2 regions of the Bacillus nitroreducens genome follow, and region 2 is predicted to be linked to the other one. Evidence: riboswitches for the same ligand, from Rfam matches in the RefSeq annotation. Region 2 holds a riboswitch; the other holds the start of a gene.
The links. A riboswitch is a leader RNA that binds a small molecule or an ion and turns the genes downstream of it on or off. The one in region 2 is predicted to bind cyclic di-AMP.
Positions count from the first base shown of each region.

Region 1: linked by a shared signal. The riboswitch ahead of ACWPVE_RS08010 (TetR/AcrR family transcriptional regulator) and the one ahead of ACWPVE_RS02005 (dicarboxylate/amino acid:cation symporter) in region 2 are both predicted to bind cyclic di-AMP.

Region 1 covers NZ_CAXHYI020000003.1:855,525-864,903, reverse strand. The annotation lists gene ACWPVE_RS08025 (CdaR family protein) at 1-889, shown strand, start outside; gene glmM (phosphoglucosamine mutase) at 924-2,270, shown strand; gene glmS (glutamine--fructose-6-phosphate transaminase (isomerizing)) at 2,710-4,512, shown strand; cyclic di-AMP (ydaO/yuaA leader) riboswitch at 5,016-5,157, shown strand; partial or broken gene ACWPVE_RS08010 (TetR/AcrR family transcriptional regulator) at 5,507-5,683, shown strand; gene ACWPVE_RS08005 (hypothetical protein) at 5,699-6,124, shown strand; gene ACWPVE_RS08000 (ABC transporter ATP-binding protein) at 6,137-7,054, shown strand; gene ACWPVE_RS07995 (ABC transporter permease) at 7,054-8,649, shown strand; gene ACWPVE_RS07990 (PTS mannitol transporter subunit IICBA) at 9,194-9,379, shown strand, end outside.
Region 2 covers NZ_CAXHYI020000001.1:397,902-407,280, forward strand. The annotation lists gene ACWPVE_RS01975 (helix-turn-helix domain-containing protein) at 1-278, opposite strand, end outside; gene ACWPVE_RS01980 (PTS sugar transporter subunit IIA) at 708-1,199, opposite strand; gene ACWPVE_RS01985 (ATP-binding protein) at 1,401-2,696, shown strand; gene ACWPVE_RS01990 (SOS response-associated peptidase) at 2,686-3,366, shown strand; gene sstT (serine/threonine transporter SstT) at 3,672-4,907, shown strand; tRNA gene ACWPVE_RS02000 (tRNA-Val) at 5,092-5,164, opposite strand; cyclic di-AMP (ydaO/yuaA leader) riboswitch at 5,422-5,579, shown strand; gene ACWPVE_RS02005 (dicarboxylate/amino acid:cation symporter) at 5,718-6,947, shown strand; gene ACWPVE_RS02010 (alpha/beta hydrolase) at 7,055-7,777, shown strand; gene ACWPVE_RS02015 (YjcG family protein) at 7,890-8,405, shown strand; gene ACWPVE_RS02020 (GNAT family N-acetyltransferase) at 8,412-8,834, shown strand; gene ACWPVE_RS02025 (hypothetical protein) at 8,883-9,077, shown strand; gene ACWPVE_RS02030 (DUF421 domain-containing protein) at 9,118-9,379, shown strand, end outside.

The sequences.
Region 1 (9,379 bases), on a different contig from region 2:
TGAAAAAATAAAAGTTAAAATTGATCCTGCTGAAATCACTGTGGTCATTCAGGAAAAAGTAACAAAAGAATTCCCTGTTGAAGTTGACTTTGTTAACCGTGACCAAGTAGAAGAAGGATATACAATTGAACAACCAGTGGTGTCACCTCGAGTTGTCAAAATTACTGGTGCACTAGAAGAGATAGAAAGAATCGCTATGGTAAAAGCGGTTGTTGATCTAAAAGGTGTAACCGAAACCTTTACACAGGAATCACGGGTAGCTGTCTACGATCGAAATCAAAATGTATTGTCGGTAGCTGTGGAACCGAGTGTTGTTGAAATTACAGTTCCAATCGTTAGCCCGAATAAATCAGTATCTTTTACATTAAAACAAAAAGGAAAGCTTGCAGACGGGTTAAGTTTGGTCAATATCACGCCAACTCCAAATCAAGTTACGATATTTGGACCGAAGGAAGTCATTGATGAGATATCTTCAATTGAAGGTGAGATAGACCTTGATAAAATAAAAGAGGACACTACAATTGAAGTGAAGGTTCCGATACCTAAAGGGGTAATCCAAGTATTACCTGAAAAAATTGAAGTTGCAGTTGATGTTGAAGAAGAGATATCGGAAACCTTCTCAGAATTGTCGATATCGAGCCAAGGCCTAGGAGCTGAATTTGCTTTGACCTTCCTTAATCCTGAATCAGGAACTATTGATATAGATATACATGGTGCACCTAGTGTGATAGAAGGGACAAGTCCAACTGATTTCGAAGTATATATTGATGTAACCGATCTAGAGATTGGTGAACATGAAATAGATATAGAAGTGAATGGCCCAGAGACTGTTAGATGGGTAATACCTCAAGAAAAGGCAAAGATACGAATCACTGAAATTGAAGGGTGAATATTTGTATCTGCAAAAGGAGAGATCATTTAAAATGGGAAAATATTTTGGTACAGATGGTGTTCGTGGTGTTGCAAATAGTGAATTAACTCCAGAGCTCGCTTTTAAAGTAGGACGATTTGGAGGATATGTGCTAACAAAGGATAAAGAAAGACCAAAGGTTATCATTGGACGTGATACTCGTATTTCAGGTCATATGTTAGAAGGTGCTCTTGTAGCAGGACTATTATCTATTGGTGCAGAGGTTATGCGTTTAGGAGTCATCTCAACACCAGGTGTAGCTTATTTAACCAAGGCTTTAGGTGCTGAAGCAGGAGTTATGATTTCTGCTTCACATAATCCAGTACAAGACAATGGAATTAAGTTCTTTGGTCCAGATGGTTTTAAGCTTTCTGATGAACAGGAAAATGAAATTGAAGCACTTCTAGATAAGTCTGAAGATGAACTTCCACGTCCAATCGGAGCAGATTTAGGACAAGTGAACGATTATTTTGAAGGTGGCCAAAAGTATCTCCAATTCTTAAAACAAACAGTGGACGAGGATTTCACAGGTATTCATGTGGCATTGGATTGCGCTCACGGTGCAACATCTTCCCTTGCAACACATTTATTTGCTGATTTAGACGCGGATATTTCAACAATGGGAACTTCTCCAAACGGTCTTAATATTAACGATGGCGTAGGCTCTACACATCCAGAAGCCTTAGCTGCTTTCTTAAAAGAAAAAGGCGCTGATGTTGGACTAGCATTCGATGGAGATGGAGATCGTTTAATAGCAATTGACGAAAATGGAAACATTGTAGATGGCGATCAAATCATGTACATATGTGCAAAGTATTTGAAAGAACAAGGCCGCTTGAAGAATCAAACAGTTGTTTCAACCGTTATGAGTAATCTAGGCTTTTATAAAGCATTAGAAGAGAATGGTATGGAAAGTGTACAAACGGCCGTAGGAGACCGATATGTTGTAGAAGAAATGAAGAAGAGTGGGTATAACCTAGGCGGAGAACAATCTGGTCATATCATTTTCCTTGATTACAATACAACAGGTGATGGCCTCTTAACAGGTTTACAATTAGTGAATATAATGAAAACGACAAAGAAACCTCTATCAGAGCTTGCGAGTGAAATGAAGACATTCCCGCAACTATTAGTGAATGTGAAGGTCTCGGATAAACATCATGTTACCGATAATCCAGTAATCAAAGAGGTTATCGAAAAAGTTGAAGCAGAAATGAATGGAAATGGTCGTATATTAGTGCGTCCTTCAGGTACTGAGCCTTTAGTAAGGGTAATGGCAGAAGCTCCAACAGAAGAACAATGTAAGGAATATGTAAGCCGTATCGTTGCTGTTGTAAAAGCAGAAATGGGAATTGAATAATAAACGTATTAATTAAAAATATGCATACTTGGCACATTTCGTTCCATGTATGCATATTTTTTTAGTATACATGGAAAATTTATTCCATGTTTTGATTGACTAGTTTAGATTTTGTGGTGTATGATTATTTTTGTTCTTTTGAAAGGAGGATAGAGGTTAAAAGAGTAATAAATTCAAAGCGCCAGAACTAAACCACGGACGGAAAAATAACAATGCATATGCAATTGTTTAGGTTTAGTTGACGAGGTGGAGGTTTATCGAATTTTCGGCGGATGCCTCCCGGTTGGTATCAATCACGACCGTAAGTTCTTCTATGTAAAACAGAGGGGTGACTCTCTGCACAAACGGAAGAATATGATTGAACAAAAGAGATAAATATGAAAAAAGGGGCAAGTAAGCCCCGTGCTTTCTTGTTCCCTTTTTAGGGAGGAACAAATTTATGTGCGGAATTGTAGGTTATATCGGAAATCAAGACTCTAAAGAGATTTTGTTAAAGGGACTAGAAAAGCTCGAGTATCGTGGATATGATTCAGCGGGGATTGCGGTTATCAATGATGAAGGTGTTCATGTTTTTAAAGAAAAAGGACGTATTTCAATCCTTCGTAATGCAGTAGACCAAAATGTATTTGCGATGGCTGGGATTGGACACACTCGTTGGGCAACCCACGGAGCGCCAAGTAAAATGAATGCACATCCTCATCAAACATCTTCTGGACGATTCACTCTTGTCCATAATGGTGTGATCGAAAACTACACACAACTTAAGGATGAGTATTTACAAAATGTTGAGATGAAAAGCGATACTGATACTGAAGTCATTGTTCAAGTAATAGAGCAATTTGTCAATCAAGGTCTCGAAGTAGAAGAAGCTTTTCGAAAGACATTAGGTACTCTCAAAGGATCTTATGCAATTGCGATGCTCGATGAGCAAAACAACGAAGTGATCTATGTTGCGAAAAACAAAAGCCCTTTACTTGTTGGGCTTGGCACACACTTTAATGTTGTAGCAAGTGATGCTATGGCAATGCTACAAGTAACAGATCAATATATCGAGTTGATGGATAAGGAAATCGTGATCGTTAAAAGAGATTCTGTTACAATTAAAAATTTAGCGGGTGAAATCATCAACCGTGACGCATATACAGCAGAGCTAGATGCAAGTGACATTGAAAAGGGAACTTACCCACATTATATGCTAAAAGAGATCGATGAACAGCCACTTGTCATGAGAAAAATCATTCAAGAATATCAAACGGAAAGTGGTAAGTTAGTGATTGACCCTAGTATTCTTGAAGCAATGAAGGAAGCGGACCGCATCTATATCATCGCTGCTGGAACGAGCTATCACGCAGGTCTTGTTGGAAAGCAATTCATTGAAAAAATTTCGCATATCCCTGTTGAGGTTCATATTGCTAGCGAATTTTCGTACAATATGCCATTACTAACAGATAAACCATTATTCATCTTCATTTCACAAAGTGGTGAAACAGCAGACAGCCGTGCAGTTTTAGTGCGTGTAAAAGAATTGGGTCACAAATCCATTACGATTACAAATGTACCAGGTTCGACACTTTCAAGAGAGGCTGACTTTACATTGTTACTTCATGCTGGACCAGAAATTGCCGTTGCTTCAACAAAAGCGTATACAGCTCAGTTGGCGGTTCTAGCTATCCTTGCATATGTAACAGCCGAATCAAAGGGCATAAAGCAAAACATGGATCTTGTTAAAGAGCTTGGTATCATTGCAAACAGTATGGAAGCACTTTGTGGTGATAAAGAAGTCATGGAAGCCATCGCGTGGGAGTACATGACAACAACGCGCAACTGCTTTTTCATTGGTCGTGCAATCGACTACTTTGTTGGATTAGAGGGCGCCCTAAAGCTAAAAGAAATCTCCTATATACAAGCAGAAGGATTTGCTGGAGGAGAATTAAAGCACGGAACAATTGCCTTGATTGAAGAAGGAACACCGATAATTGCCCTTTCTACACAAGAGCATGTCAACCTAAGCATTCGTGGAAATGTAAAAGAGGTAGTCGCACGTGGTGCGCATCCTTGTATTATTTCGATGAAAGGCTTAGAAACAGAGGAGGACCGTTATGTTCTTCCAGCTGTTCATGAACTATTAACACCATTAATTTCTGTTATTCCATTGCAACTAATCTCTTATTACGCAGCACTACACCGCGACTGTGATGTCGATATGCCACGTAACTTAGCAAAGAGCGTAACGGTGGAATAACTTGTTGTTACTTACCTGCTAAAAAGTCGGTATCCAAACAGTAAGGAAGCGGGAAGAGTAGCAGGCAGTCTACTATATAACCAATCGCTATTCAATCGGTTTTTTAATAAAAAATTAATATTATATCGGGGCGGGTCCAGTAGGACTACGTTCCTTTTTTTTTGTTCAATAACTTCACAAATTAATTCTATTCAGTAGATTTTCCTCAATGTATAACCCGTAGAGTTCAGTTCCTTTTCAATATTTTCTTTACCTTTCTTCAATCTGACGGCAAAGAATTTTTTGCAGTGGAGTTACCCTTATTCAAAGTGAGGATGGTTGTAGGAAAATTACTGTTTAGTATGAGTTCTAAAGTTGGAAATCGTTCATAAACTAAACTACTTTTAATCTTAAACAAGGAAGTTAATTAAGCTGACTTTTCCTTGTTTAAGTGAAAAAAAGTAATTGACAAAAGCAAAAAATGGGAGTGTTTTTAGGGAATTTAAAATTACATATTTCCGAGCACCTTTTATTCGCTGAATCTGTATTGAGCGGGGGAAACAATTCGATAGCTTTGTCTATCTTGGGGTGAATCTTACTTTGTAAGAGGGGATACTCTCTTTCTCTAATCCGACAGCTAACCTCGTAAGCGTTACGAGTATTACCAGAGGGAAAGGTCAACAGGGTTACCCTAAGGCCATTCTTATGTGTCATGGTCCTTTTTTCATGCTCTATATAGCGGATCTTTCAGTGTGTTTGTTGGGAAGTAGAAGGAGGGGATTGGATTAATTTCTTGGAGATATAATTATTCATTAGGAAAACATCCATGAAGAAGTTCTAAGGAAAAAGTTCGGAATTAATGACAAACGGGTCATTAAAACGATTGAATTAATGATAGACAAGTGAACTATGAACTTTTTCTTCCTATTCCTATAACCTCTATTGACCACTTTGGTCATTTTTGTTAAAGTGTAAATGACCATATCGGTCATGAAGGTATGGTAGAAAGGGGAGCATCATCATTAATTCATTATTTAACAGCTTAAAATCTGATAAACAGAAACGTATTATTAATGCCGCATTAAAGGAATTTGCTCAAAGTGGTTTTGAAAAATCATCAACAAATGAAATTGTAAAAGAGGCAAAAATCTCTAAAGGTTCATTATTTAACTATTTTAATAGTAAGAAGGATCTTTATTTATATTTAATGGAGTACAGTGTTCAAGTTATCGAGACAATCTATGAACAAATAGATTTTAATGAAACCGATATTTTTAAAAGGATAGAAAAATTAGGATTAAAAAAACTACAAATACAAAAGAAATATCCTAAAGTTTTTGATTTTCTAATTTCATTAACCCATGAGGAATCGGAAGAAGTGAAGGACGACATCAATCAAAGAGTGAACTCTATTTTTGATGTGGGGATTGTAAAAATATATGAAAATATAGACTACTCCAAATTTCGTGAGGATATCGACATTCAAAAAACAATTGAAATTATAAATTGGACGATGTTTGGATTTGGGCAAAAAGCGATCAATCAATTAAATACCTTTGAGGAAGTTGGAGAGGGATATCTTAAAGAATGGGAGAGCTATTCTAACATACTAAAGAATTGTTTTTACAAATAAGGAGGATGAGGTATGGGCGTATTGGAGGTTATCAATCTATCGAAGAAGTTTGGGAAGTTTACAGCCCTAGACGGAGTTAATTTCGAAGTGGGTAGTGGGGAGGTTTTTGGGTTTATTGGACCCAATGGAGCTGGTAAATCAACGACAATACGAGTAATATTAGGTATTTTAAAGGCAACTGAAGGGGAAGTTAAGATTTTTGGTAAGGATGCTTGGAATGATGCAGTTGAAATTCATAAGAGATTGGCATATGTACCAGGTGATGTTAATTTATGGCCAAACCTAACTGGTGGGGAGGTCATTGACTTATTTGTTAAATTACGAGGTGGAAATAATAAGAGCAGGAGAGAAGAGCTGATTAATATATTTGATCTAGACCCCACCAAGAAATGCAGAACGTATTCTAAAGGGAATAGACAAAAGGTTGCGTTAATTGCAGCATTTTCATCAGATGCCGATTTGTATATCTTAGATGAACCAACCTCGGGACTGGACCCGTTGATGGAACAAGTATTTCAAGAGTGTGTGATGGAGGTTAAAAACCAAGGTAAAAGTGTACTTCTTTCTAGTCACATCCTTTCTGAAGTGGAAAAATTATGTGATAGGGTCGGAATTATTCGTAAAGGCCAAATAATAGAAACTGGATCCTTAGATGAACTTCGTCACCTAACTCGTACACATATCCTTGTTAAGACAAAGAAGCCCATTTCATCATTAAACGAATTACAAGGAATTCATGAAGTAGAAGAAACAAATAAAGGTTTGACATTCCAGGTTGATACGGAAGAACTGGATAATGCTATTAGATATATTAGTCAGTTTGGAATTATAAAGTTGGAAAGTGCACCACCGACTCTTGAAGATTTATTTATGCGTCATTATGAAAGCAATGATAAAGCAGAAGGGAAAGTAACGGGAGGTGTCCGTTAGTGAATCTAAATATATTTGCTAACACAGGAAAGTTATCGCGGTTTATTCTGCGTCTTGACCGTATAAGAGCCCCGTTATGGATAATTGGTTTGATGTTCTTTACCTTAATCGTACCTCCTGCTTTTGAAAATTTATATGAAACGCAACAGGAAAGAGATGCCATAACTGAAACAATGGCAAATCCAGCTATTACTGCTATGTTAGGGACTGGTGATTTCGATAATTATACAACTGGAGCAATGACAGCCCATAATATGTTAGTAATGACTGCGGTAATTGTAGGGCTAATGGCTATTTTACTTGTCACCCGACATACGAGGGCAGATGAAGAAGATGGTCGTATTGAAATGATCCGTTCCTTACCATCAGGCCGACTTTCTTACTTAAATGCTACATTAGTTGTAACAAGTGGGACGTTTATTGTTTTGGCACTACTAATAAGTATTGGGTTATATGGACTTGGAATTGAAAGTATGGAATTAGGAGGTTCCTTCCTTTATGGTGCTGTTTTAGGTGGGACGGGGTTAGTTTTTGCAGGAGTTACAGCGGTTTTTGCCCAACTTACAGAAAGTTCCCGGGTTACGATTGGATGGTCGGTTGCTATACTGATCTTTTTCTATCTATTTAGGGCTATTACGGATATAAGTAACGAAGCCTTATCATGGCTTTCTCCATTAGGATGGGTAATAAAAGCTGAAGTATATTCATCTAATAATTGGACGCCGATATTCCTAATGTTGGTTGTTTCTCTCGTATTGTTTATATTAGCAAACTATTTAAATAGTGTACGTGATTTGGAGCAAGGATTTATAGCTTCTAAACCAGGGAGGAGATATGCCACTCGTCTATTGCAAAGTCCAATTGGGTTAGCATTTCGATTACAGCGGACAGAGTTTATATCGTGGGCAATTGGGTTGTATGTGCTCGGTGCCTCCTATGGATCTATATTTGGTGATTTAGAATCGTTTTTTGAAGGAAATGAAACGTATCAACAAATGTTACAACAAGCAGAAGGGGCTTCCATAGTAGAACAATTTATTCCAACATTAATGATCGTTATTTCTCTTTTAGCAACAGTTCCTCCAGTTATGGCTATGAATAAACTGCGCAGTGAAGAGAAAAAAGGCCGTTTAGAGCATTTATTAGGTAGGGCTGTCTCTAGGACAAAGCTTATAGGCTCATATGTAATTCTAGCAGTTGTGAATGGTTTTGTTATGATCGCACTTAGTGCTCTTGGTCTATGGTCTGCTGCAGCATCAGTAATGGAGGAAGGTCTTGAACTCGGAATGATCTTCAGTGCAGCCTTTGTATTTTTTCCAGCCATGCTTGTTATGATTAGTATCGCTGCATTTTTAAATGGATTTCTACCAAGGTTGACCCATATGGTTTGGTTCTATTTTCTTTATTCATTCTTTGTCCTATATTTAGGGAACTTGATGCAATTTCCAGATTGGGTGGGGCAACTTTCTCCATTTGGGCATGTTCCACAAGTACCTATAGAGGAAGCAACTTTTATGCCATTATTCTTATTAAGTATTATTGCTGTAGGGTTAATCCTTATCAGCTTTGTTGGCTTTCGAAAGCGTGATATATAATAAGCAAAGAAGAGTAGCGGGAGATTTAATATGTACTCGATCGTTTTTAAATAGATTCTTTAACCATAATCAATTCGGGACGGGTCCAGTAGGACTTCGTCCCTGTTTTTTTATTCAGGATACCTTTTCAACTTCTTGTTCTTAGCAACTTCAGGATGTCTCATATCGTTCCTTATAGAACGGGTGAACACAGGATAGTAATAAAAGATGTTCTTTTAGTCTCATTTTCCACATTTTTCTTATATCTGTTCCGTTTGGAGAACGGACCTATTAACAGAGAAAGATAATGATTGAGTATACTGTCTGGATAAGGGGATTCATTCGAAAAACTAGTCGTTTGGAAGCATAAAAAAATAAGTGGTCGTTAACATTAAAAATATCCTTATTATAAGGTTTTCCACCGTTAGAATAAGGATGAGTAGAGTTAAAAAAGTTTTGACATAGAGTATTTGGACAAAATTAGTTCTACTTTCGATTGTTTGAAAGCGTTTAATTCTCTAAGATTAATATATCAGTACTATGATTTTGAAAGGAAGTGGGTCAAATGACTCAACAAGATAGAGGTATAAAAGTTCGCGTTCAGAAGTTCGGTAACTTTTTAAGCTCTATGGTAATGCCGAATATTGGCGCGTTTATAGCATGGGGGCTAATTACAGCACTTTTTATAGAAGCAGGATGGTTCCCGAATGAGGAATTAGCTTCATTAGTAGACCCAATGGTAAAATATTTA
Region 2 (9,379 bases):
CACTCATAGGATTCATAAAATTGGATCGCCGACTCCCTTTTTCGAGTAACCATCATTTGATACCAATCATGAAGCTCCTTTAATTGTGCATATTCTTCACTTTCAATTAACTTAATTCCTAATCGATTACATAATAATTCAAGCACCTCAATACTTGCTGAGGTTTGGTTATTTTCTATCTTTGAAAGATAAGAAATTGAGATAATTTCTTGTGCCAGTTCCTCTTGTGTCATATTCTTTTGAATTCGAAAGAATCTTATTCTGCTTCCTATCTCCATCTTTCATGCCCTTTCACTGCCTTTTCACTGTAGTTATATACTCATTTCTAGATAGTTCGAGAAAACCCTTCTTTCAATATTAGGACAAAAGACTTATTTTTACAATTTTATACAACTGGCAGTCACAAATTTTTCATTCATGGCTACATATGTAAACTATATGAAAAATGGGAGAATATAAAATAAGGTTTTCTTCAGAAAAAAATTATGAGTAACACAATCGAATCTCCGTTTCAATTGGAAGTTTTTTGCGATCATACCTTGAGCCTCCTCAGGAGCCAAAGTCGTGTTCCCTGTGAGATCTCAAGACGATTGCTATTCTGAGCAGGAGTAACCACCTTCCACTACAATCGAAGGTTTGTTTTATTAATTAACTACATTCTTTCTAGAAAATAACAAAAAAAAACGGCCCTTAATAGGACCGAATTCTTATTTTTTCTTTACTTTTGCTAGTTCAGTTGTACCCACTGTTGCTTGACCGCTTCCGATTTTCTCAAACGATTCAACTGCATCAAAATTCGTGATGACAATTGGTGTAATCGTACTAGCTGCCTTTTCTCTCACTAAATCCAATTCAAAGGTGACTAATTGAGTACCAACTTGTACCTTGTCTCCTTCTTTCACATGAGTAGTGAAGCCCTCACCTTTCATATTCACAGTCTCAAGACCAATATGAATAAGGAGTTCTAACCCAATTTCAGTTTTGATGCCAATTGCGTGCTTAGTTGGAAATACTTGAACAATTTCTCCATTAACTGGTGAAACAATTTTACCTTCAGATGGATCTATGGCGAGACCATCCCCCATCATTTTTTGTGAGAAAACAGGGTCTGGAACTTCTTCTAATGCAAGGATTTTTCCTGTAGCAGGAGCTACTAGTACTTCTTCCACCTTTTTACTACCAAATAATTTCTTAAACATACTATACCTCCACATTCATGATATGTTTAGTGGTATTATTCCCATAACCAAAAAACAATTATAGATTTTTCAATCCATCACTATCTTTCCAAAATAAGATTTAAATTGCAAGCGAAAAGAGAAGGATTATTAGGGAATATGTCGAATTTTTAAAATGATAATTAGTCGAAAAATTAAGACTAAGAGGAGGTGAAGTAAAAATTGCATGAACATATTGGTCATATTCTATACCATGTCCTGATCGTTATTTTCCCTATTCTTCTATATTACTTATTAGTGATTCGAGACAATCGCTCCGTACCAAAACTTCGTGCTAGTACGTTATTTGGAATGGCGGTAGCGATCCTGCTTTTGACCATGTCCTTTCCAGTACCTTACGGAGATGGATTTAGTTTTGACTTTCGAATCATTCCTATTTTCATAACATTTTTGTATGTAGGTTTTTTTCAAGGTATTTCCCTTATTTTGATCATGTTCATGTATTTATTTATATTAGGAGAGCCAAGGATTGTCACTTTATTGATGAATTATGCCATCATTTCTTTTCTTTTTTACTTTTTGATTAAAAAATTCAATACACAACTATTATATAGTAAGCTTATGATTCCTACAGCGGTCTACTCGATTATTATCCTAACAAGAGGAATTTCCTTGTTTAAAAACAATCAAAGTGACCAGATACTAATTATGTTGATTTTTTCAATTCTTACATGGATCACACTCTTATTAGTGATTCTCATTCTTGAAAACCTAAACCAGCAAACCTTGCTACAACAGGAATTACGACGTTCGGAAAAATTAAATGTGATTAGTCAACTCGCCGCCTCTGTTGCCCATGAAGTTCGGAATCCACTTACTACCGTAAATGGATTCATCCAGTTAATTAGTCGTGATGATAATATTACTGAAACTCAAAGGAAATACATAGAAATCACTCTCTTAGAGTTAAATCGTGCTCAATCCATTATCAATGACTATTTATCATTGGCAAAACCTAATAATAATCTTTCCCAATGTGTGAATATAAGCGAAGAACTAGAAAAAACGATAGAGCTCATGACCTCATATACCACTATTCAAAATATAGAGGTTCAATCCTCAATTGAAGATTCCCTCTTCGTTAGTGGGAATAAAGATGAAATCAAGCAAGTGCTGATCAATATCATTAAAAATGCCATTGAAGCAATGGGCAATCATGGCTTATTACAAATTAATGCATATTCAAAAGACCAAGACATTATTGTCAAAATTACCGACAATGGTCCTGGCATGACTAAAGAAGCGCTTTCTAGAATTGGAACACCCTTTTATTCGACAAAGGATAAAGGAACAGGGATTGGACTGACGATTTGTTTTCAAATCATCAATCAATTAAAAGGAACGATTGATGTTGAAAGTGAGCTCGGGAGTGGAACAACTTTTATCATAAAACTACCCTATTCCCCTCCTGAAACTGGTGAAAATGAAAGCGAGGTGAAACAAAAGAATGTGTGGTAGGTATACCTTATTTGCAGAGTTTGATGAAATTTTAGATCGCTTTGACATCGAAGCGTCCATTGACCAAGAATTATATAACCCCAGTTATAATATCGCGCCATCTCATTCAGTTCTTTCTGTTATCAATGATGGCACACGTAAACGATTAGGATACTTGCGATGGGGGTTCGTTCCTACTTGGGCAAAGGATGAAAAAATTGGCTATAAAATGATTAATGCACGTGCAGAAACACTAGCCGAAAAGCCTAGTTTCCGAGAAGCATACAAGCATAGACGCTGTCTTGTTGTGGCGGATAGCTTCTATGAATGGAAAAAAGGTGCAGATAATTCAAAAACACCGATGCGAATTACGTTAAAATCAGAAAAACTGTTTGCTATGGCAGGTATTTGGGAACGTTGGAAAACACCTGAAGGCAAACCTTTGTTTACTTGCTCAATCATCACGACAACTTCAAATGAACTGATGAAAGATATACACGACAGAATGCCTGTTATTCTCAACAAAGAAGACGAACAAACGTGGCTAGATCCGAAATTGGATGATGTCTCAAAGATATCCCATCTACTCAAACCACTACCAGCGGATCATATGGAAGCGTATGAGGTATCAACAATGGTGAATTCACCTCGTAACAACTCTCCTCAATTAATTCAAAAAATAGGTTCATAAATGACTGAGTCCTAACTGGATTCAGTCTTTTTTATATAAGGGATCACTTGAAATAAAAGTTGTTTGGATTTTGAACATAAAAATACAAGTTTATATGGTAGAATAAATGTCTATGCAGACTAGCAGTCCTAATTTCCCAATGTCCAAAGCACCAATACTTAAGTCGTGGTACGAGTAATCATTTAATAATTAACATTTTTTACAGTTTTGAAATTGATTCACAATTGACAATTTTCGTGTTAAAATTACAAAAAATATTCCTTTTACAGTTGTAATTTAATTTCCATCAGATGAGGGGGAAGAATATGCAAGAATTATTTAGGAAATGGGACCAAGTTAGCCTTGTTAAACGGATTCTTATAGGTATCGTAGTTGGTATTCTATTAGCTATACTTGTTCCAGATAGTACAAAATGGGTCTCCATTTTCGGTTCATTATTTGTTGGTGCTTTAAAAGCAGTTGCACCTGTCTTGGTCTTATTCTTAGTTATTGATGCAATTTCTAAACAACGAAGTGGAACTCAAACTAATATTAAATCAATTATTGGTTTATATATAATCAGTACTTTTATAGCTGGATTTGTAGCTGTTTTAGCAAGCTTTATCTTTCCAGTTAAATTGTCATTAGTAAAGGGAGTTGAAGATCTTTCACCCCCAAGTGGTATTTTAGAGGTATTTCAAACATTATTATTCAATATAGTGGACAATCCTGTTAATGCACTAATTAATGCAAACTACATCGGAATACTCGCATGGGCTATTCTGTTTGGCCTTGCGTTAAAACAGGCAAACGATACAACAAAGACGTTGCTTTCAAATGTTTCTGACGCCATTACGAAAGTTGTAAAATGGATTATCAGTTTTGCTCCATTCGGAATCATGGGACTAGTATTTGATGCAATTGTAACAAGTGGACTTTCGGCTTTAATGGAATATGGGAAAATTTTAGCTCTATTACTTGGCTGTATGTTTTTTATTGCACTTATCGTAAATCCTTTAATTGTGTATATCTACATTCGCCAAAATCCATATCCTCTTGTCTTTAGATGTTTACGTGAGAGTGGAATTACAGCATTTTTCACGCGTAGCTCAGCGGCCAATATACCTGTTAATATGAACCTTTGTGAAAAACTTGGCTTAAACAAAGATACGTATTCTGTATCAATTCCACTTGGTGGAACTATTAATATGGCTGGGGCTGCCGTCACAATCTCTATTCTTACACTTGCAGCTGTTCATACACTAGGCATTGAAGTTGACTTTGCAACAGCACTTATTCTTAGTGTATTATCAGCCGTTTCTGCAGCTGGTGCCTCAGGGGTTGCAGGTGGATCTCTGTTACTCATTCCATTAGCATCTAGCTTATTCGGCATACCAAATGATATTGCCATGCAAGTTGTTGGTGTAGGTTTTGTCATTGGAGTTCTCCAAGATTCTTGTGAAACAGCACTTAATTCTTCATCAGACGTTCTCTTCACAGCAACAGCTGAATTAGCGAAAAAGCGCAAAGAGAAGAAAAATGTTGCAATCAAGTCTGCTTAATATAAACAAATTAAAACCACTCGCAAGTGCGAGTGGTTTTTTGTTTAACGAGGTTCCCTATCTTTGATTCTAGTACTCTTGTAAAGAAAAATATATTCAAAGACGATCTTAAAAGCTCTTATTCTAGCCATTAAACATTAAAAAAAGCCCTTGATAAAGTTGATTTATCAAAGACTTTTGGTAGTGATTCCGATTGGGCTCGAACCAACGACCTCCACCCTGTCAAGGTGGCGCTCTCCCAGCTGAGCTACGGAATCATAGTATAAGGATAATTCTTATAATACATACCTTTTGATAAATTGTCAATTAATTTTTCATTATTTTAATATAAACATGAACCTTTTTTTCAAATAGGTATTTAGGAACCCCAGTCACCTTCCCTCCAGTTAAATTGTACTACTAAAAAGAAAAGTACAATGTGTTAGTAAGAACATTACTGGGATCCTATAACAATTAAATAATATTGACAAAATGTCCTATTATAAGCTATAAATATTATATCAGTTATAGTACAACTTTATAATTGCTGAATTCCCATTTTTGGGGAAACGGGGGAACCAATAATGTGCATATGGGCACTAGGGGTGAATCCTTTTTTTATGAAAAGGTAGGAAAATTGACTCTTCATCCGAATCCGACAGCTAACCTCGTAAGCATATGGAGAGAGCTTTGTTGCGAAAAATCAACATTATGGCCACGAGCCCTACTCTCGTGGCCTTTTGTGTCTCCAAATTATATGCTTTTCATCGCAATTCTACTTCCCTTTCATGAATAATAATCACATTCAACTACATCTTAAGGAGGTTCTTTATGTCATTAACCAAAAAGATATTATTAGGTTTAGGTTTAGGTGCCATTGTCGGCCTTATTTTAAATGTAACATCCGCAACTGTATTTGAATATGCAAATACGTGGGTTTTCGTTCCTCTTGGACAAATTTTCCTAGGTTTAATCAAGATGCTAGTTGTTCCAATCGTCTTGGTTTCTATTACTCTAGGAGTTGCAGGGCTTGGTGACCCTAAGAAACTTGGAAGAATCGGTGCAAAAACAATCACATATTTCTTAGCGACAACAACAATTGCTATTACAATCGCAATCACACTAGCTTCGATCTTTAAGCCAGGAGCTGGAGGTGCATTTAAGACCGAAGGGGTTTCCTATGATGGGGCAACTGAAGCTCCTCCTTTTATGGAAACATTAGTTAATATTATTCCAACAAATCCATTTACGGCAATGAATGATGCTAATATGCTACAAATTATTACCTTTGCTATTTTTATTGGATTAGCTTTAACCGTCTTAGGTGAAAAAACAAAAGGAATACTAAATTTATTTCAACAAGCAAACGAAATCTTAATGTATCTTGTTAATCTCGTGATGAAGACGGCACCATACGGAACTTTTGGATTAATCGCTACTGCCATTGGAGGCCAAGGTTATGCTGCAATAAAGGCAATGATTGGTTATTTCTTAATTGTGCTTGCCGCTCTTTTCATACATGCTGCATTCACATATGGAGGAACTGTTGCATTATTAGCTAAACGTAACCCCATCGAGTTTGTAAAAGGCTTTGCTCCAGCGATTACAGTTGCTTTTAGTACGTCAAGTAGTAGTGCAACACTACCAATATCAATGGAAACTGCCCAAAATAATCTTAAGGTACCTAAATCAATCAGTAGCTTTGTACAACCTTTAGGTGCAACAATTAATATGGATGGAACAGCCATCATGCAAGGGGTTGCGACCATATTCATTGCACAGGTATATGGTTTTGACCTTACATTTTCTCAAATTGTAGTCGTCATATTAACAGCCGTTCTTGCTAGTGTTGGAACAGCTGGAGTACCTGGAGTAGGTTTAATTATGCTTGCAATGGTACTAACAGCAGTTGGTTTACCACCAGAAGGTATTGGTTTGATCATAGGAATTGACCGTTTACTTGACATGACTCGTACCGCAATTAATATTACTGGTGATGCTGCATGTGCAATGTATGTTGCTGAATCTGAAAAGAAACATATGGATGAAGCAGCAGTTTAATAATCAATCTTTCGCGACAGGGACTTTTTCCTGTCGCTTTCGTTTTTTCCAAACGTTATAATAATAGATATAGCTTGTTTAGATTGAGTGTTTGGAGGATTATAAAGATGGTTAATAAAGGCACAGTTAGGGAAATGACTATACATAGTAAGATACTGAATGAGGAGCTTGAACTTATCGTTTATCTACCAGCAACCTTCTCTCCTCTTTATAAATACAATGTTCTCATTGCGCAAGATGGTCGAGATTATTTTAATCTAGGCAGAATTGCTCGAGTTGTTGATCAACTCCTTGCAACAAGTGAAATTAGCAATACCATTATCGTTGGGGTTCCATATAAAAGCGTCGCAGATCGACGTAAAAAGTATCACCCCGAAGGTGAGCAACATCCATTGTATAAGCGGTTTTTAGGAGAAGAACTTGTACCATTCATCGACCGAGAATTTCCAACGTATCAAATGGGACTAGGCAGGGCATTAATTGGCGATTCACTAGCAGCTACGGTCTCACTTTTAACTGCACTTGAGTATCCTCATACATTTGGAAAAGTCATTATGCAATCCCCTTTTGTAAATGACCATGTACTTCACCAAGTTGAGCACTTTGATGATCCACATCTTCTTGATTTGTATCATGTAATTGGAACTGGTGAAACAGAGGTTAAAACAACAGCAGGAAAGGTTGAAGATTTCCTGACTCCAAATCGAGCATTACATCATATCATCGATAAAAAGGGCTATCCTTGTTTCTATGAGGAATTCAACGGCAACCATACATGGACCTTTTGGCAACCTGATTTACCAAGAGCACTTTCAAAAATGTTAAAATAACATGTTTTTTATGGACTATGTGTTCTATCATTTTTTTTTATTTGTTATAATTGGTTCAAACAATCCAAGTACTTCCAGTTGTTAAATGATAAATCATGAGGAGGGCAATAAAATGAAATATGGTATCGTGATCTTCCCGTCCAAAAAACTGCAAGATACAGTAAATTCGTATCGTAAGCGTTATGACCCGCATTATGCATTAATTCCACCACATCTTACGATTAAGAATGCATTTGACGCATCTAATGAAGAAATTAATGATATCACGAGAGAATTAGAGTCCATTTCCAAACAAACAAAACCATTTACACTAAAAGTGGTAAAGGTTAGCTCTTTTTCTCCTGTTAATAACGTTATTTACTTAAAAGTAGATCCTAATGAAGAACTACTTAAATTACATCATGCACTTCACTCTGGTTATTTTGCAGGAGAACCTGAATATGCGTTCGTTCCCCACATTACAATTGGACAAAAGTTATCAAGTGATGAACATTCCGATGTATATGGCCAATTGCGGATGATTAAAATGGACCATGAGGAACAAATTGACCGCATTCATCTCCTTTATCAATTAGAAAATGGGTCTTGGACTGTATATGAAACATTTCGTTTAGGAAAGGAAAATTAACACAACATGGAAGCAAGAATCGTAACAGACAACAAAGAACTAGATGACGCATTCACTGTCCGAAAAGTCGTATTCGTGGATGAGCAAAAGGTCCCTCTTGAAGAAGAGATTGACCAATTCGAAGATGAAGCTACACATATCGTCCTGTATGATGACAATGAACCTGTAGGAGCAGGCCGTTTTCGCGTTCTTGATGGATATGGCAAAGTGGAACGCATTTGTGTTCTAGCTTCACATCGAAAAAAAGGAGCAGGGAATATCATTATGCATAAAATGGAGGAAATTGCCAAAGAGCGCGGGATTTCTAAATTAAAGCTCAATGCGCAAACTCAAGCAGAAAACTTTTATAAAAAGTTGGGATATGAAACCGTATCAGGGATTTTTATGGATGCTGGTATTCCACATGTCACCATGATAAAAGAAATGTAAAATTAAGGAATGTCTTCTATAGACATTCTTTTTTTGGAGGAATAAAGAGTGTTACATCGATTGTTTAACGTATTCATATTTGTCGGTGTTTTGGCGGTTATACTCGGATTTATAGATATTGGCAGAGAGTTTCTTGCCAAAAACATTTATTGGTTTGTATCTTGTCTGTGGATTGGACTTATAGGCAATTGGTTTCTAGAAAGAAGAAAAAAAAGAAGTGAAAACCAGTTTCCTCTTGGATAAAAAAGGGTAAACATGCTCATTCTACCATAGAGGGGTGAGCATAGTGGAATATTTCAGGATTGCATTTGACTTAATAGTTGGTCTTATAGGATTACTGATTCTGACCAAAATACTGGGAAAAACACAAATAACTCAAATCACTGCATTTGATTTTATCTCTGCATTGGTATTAGGCGAACTTGTTGGCAATGCTGTATTTGATCAAGATATAGGAATTTCTCAGATATTATTTGCTATATTTATTTGGGGTGGATTAATTCATGTGATAGAAGTCATCACACAAAAGGTAAGACGTACAAGAC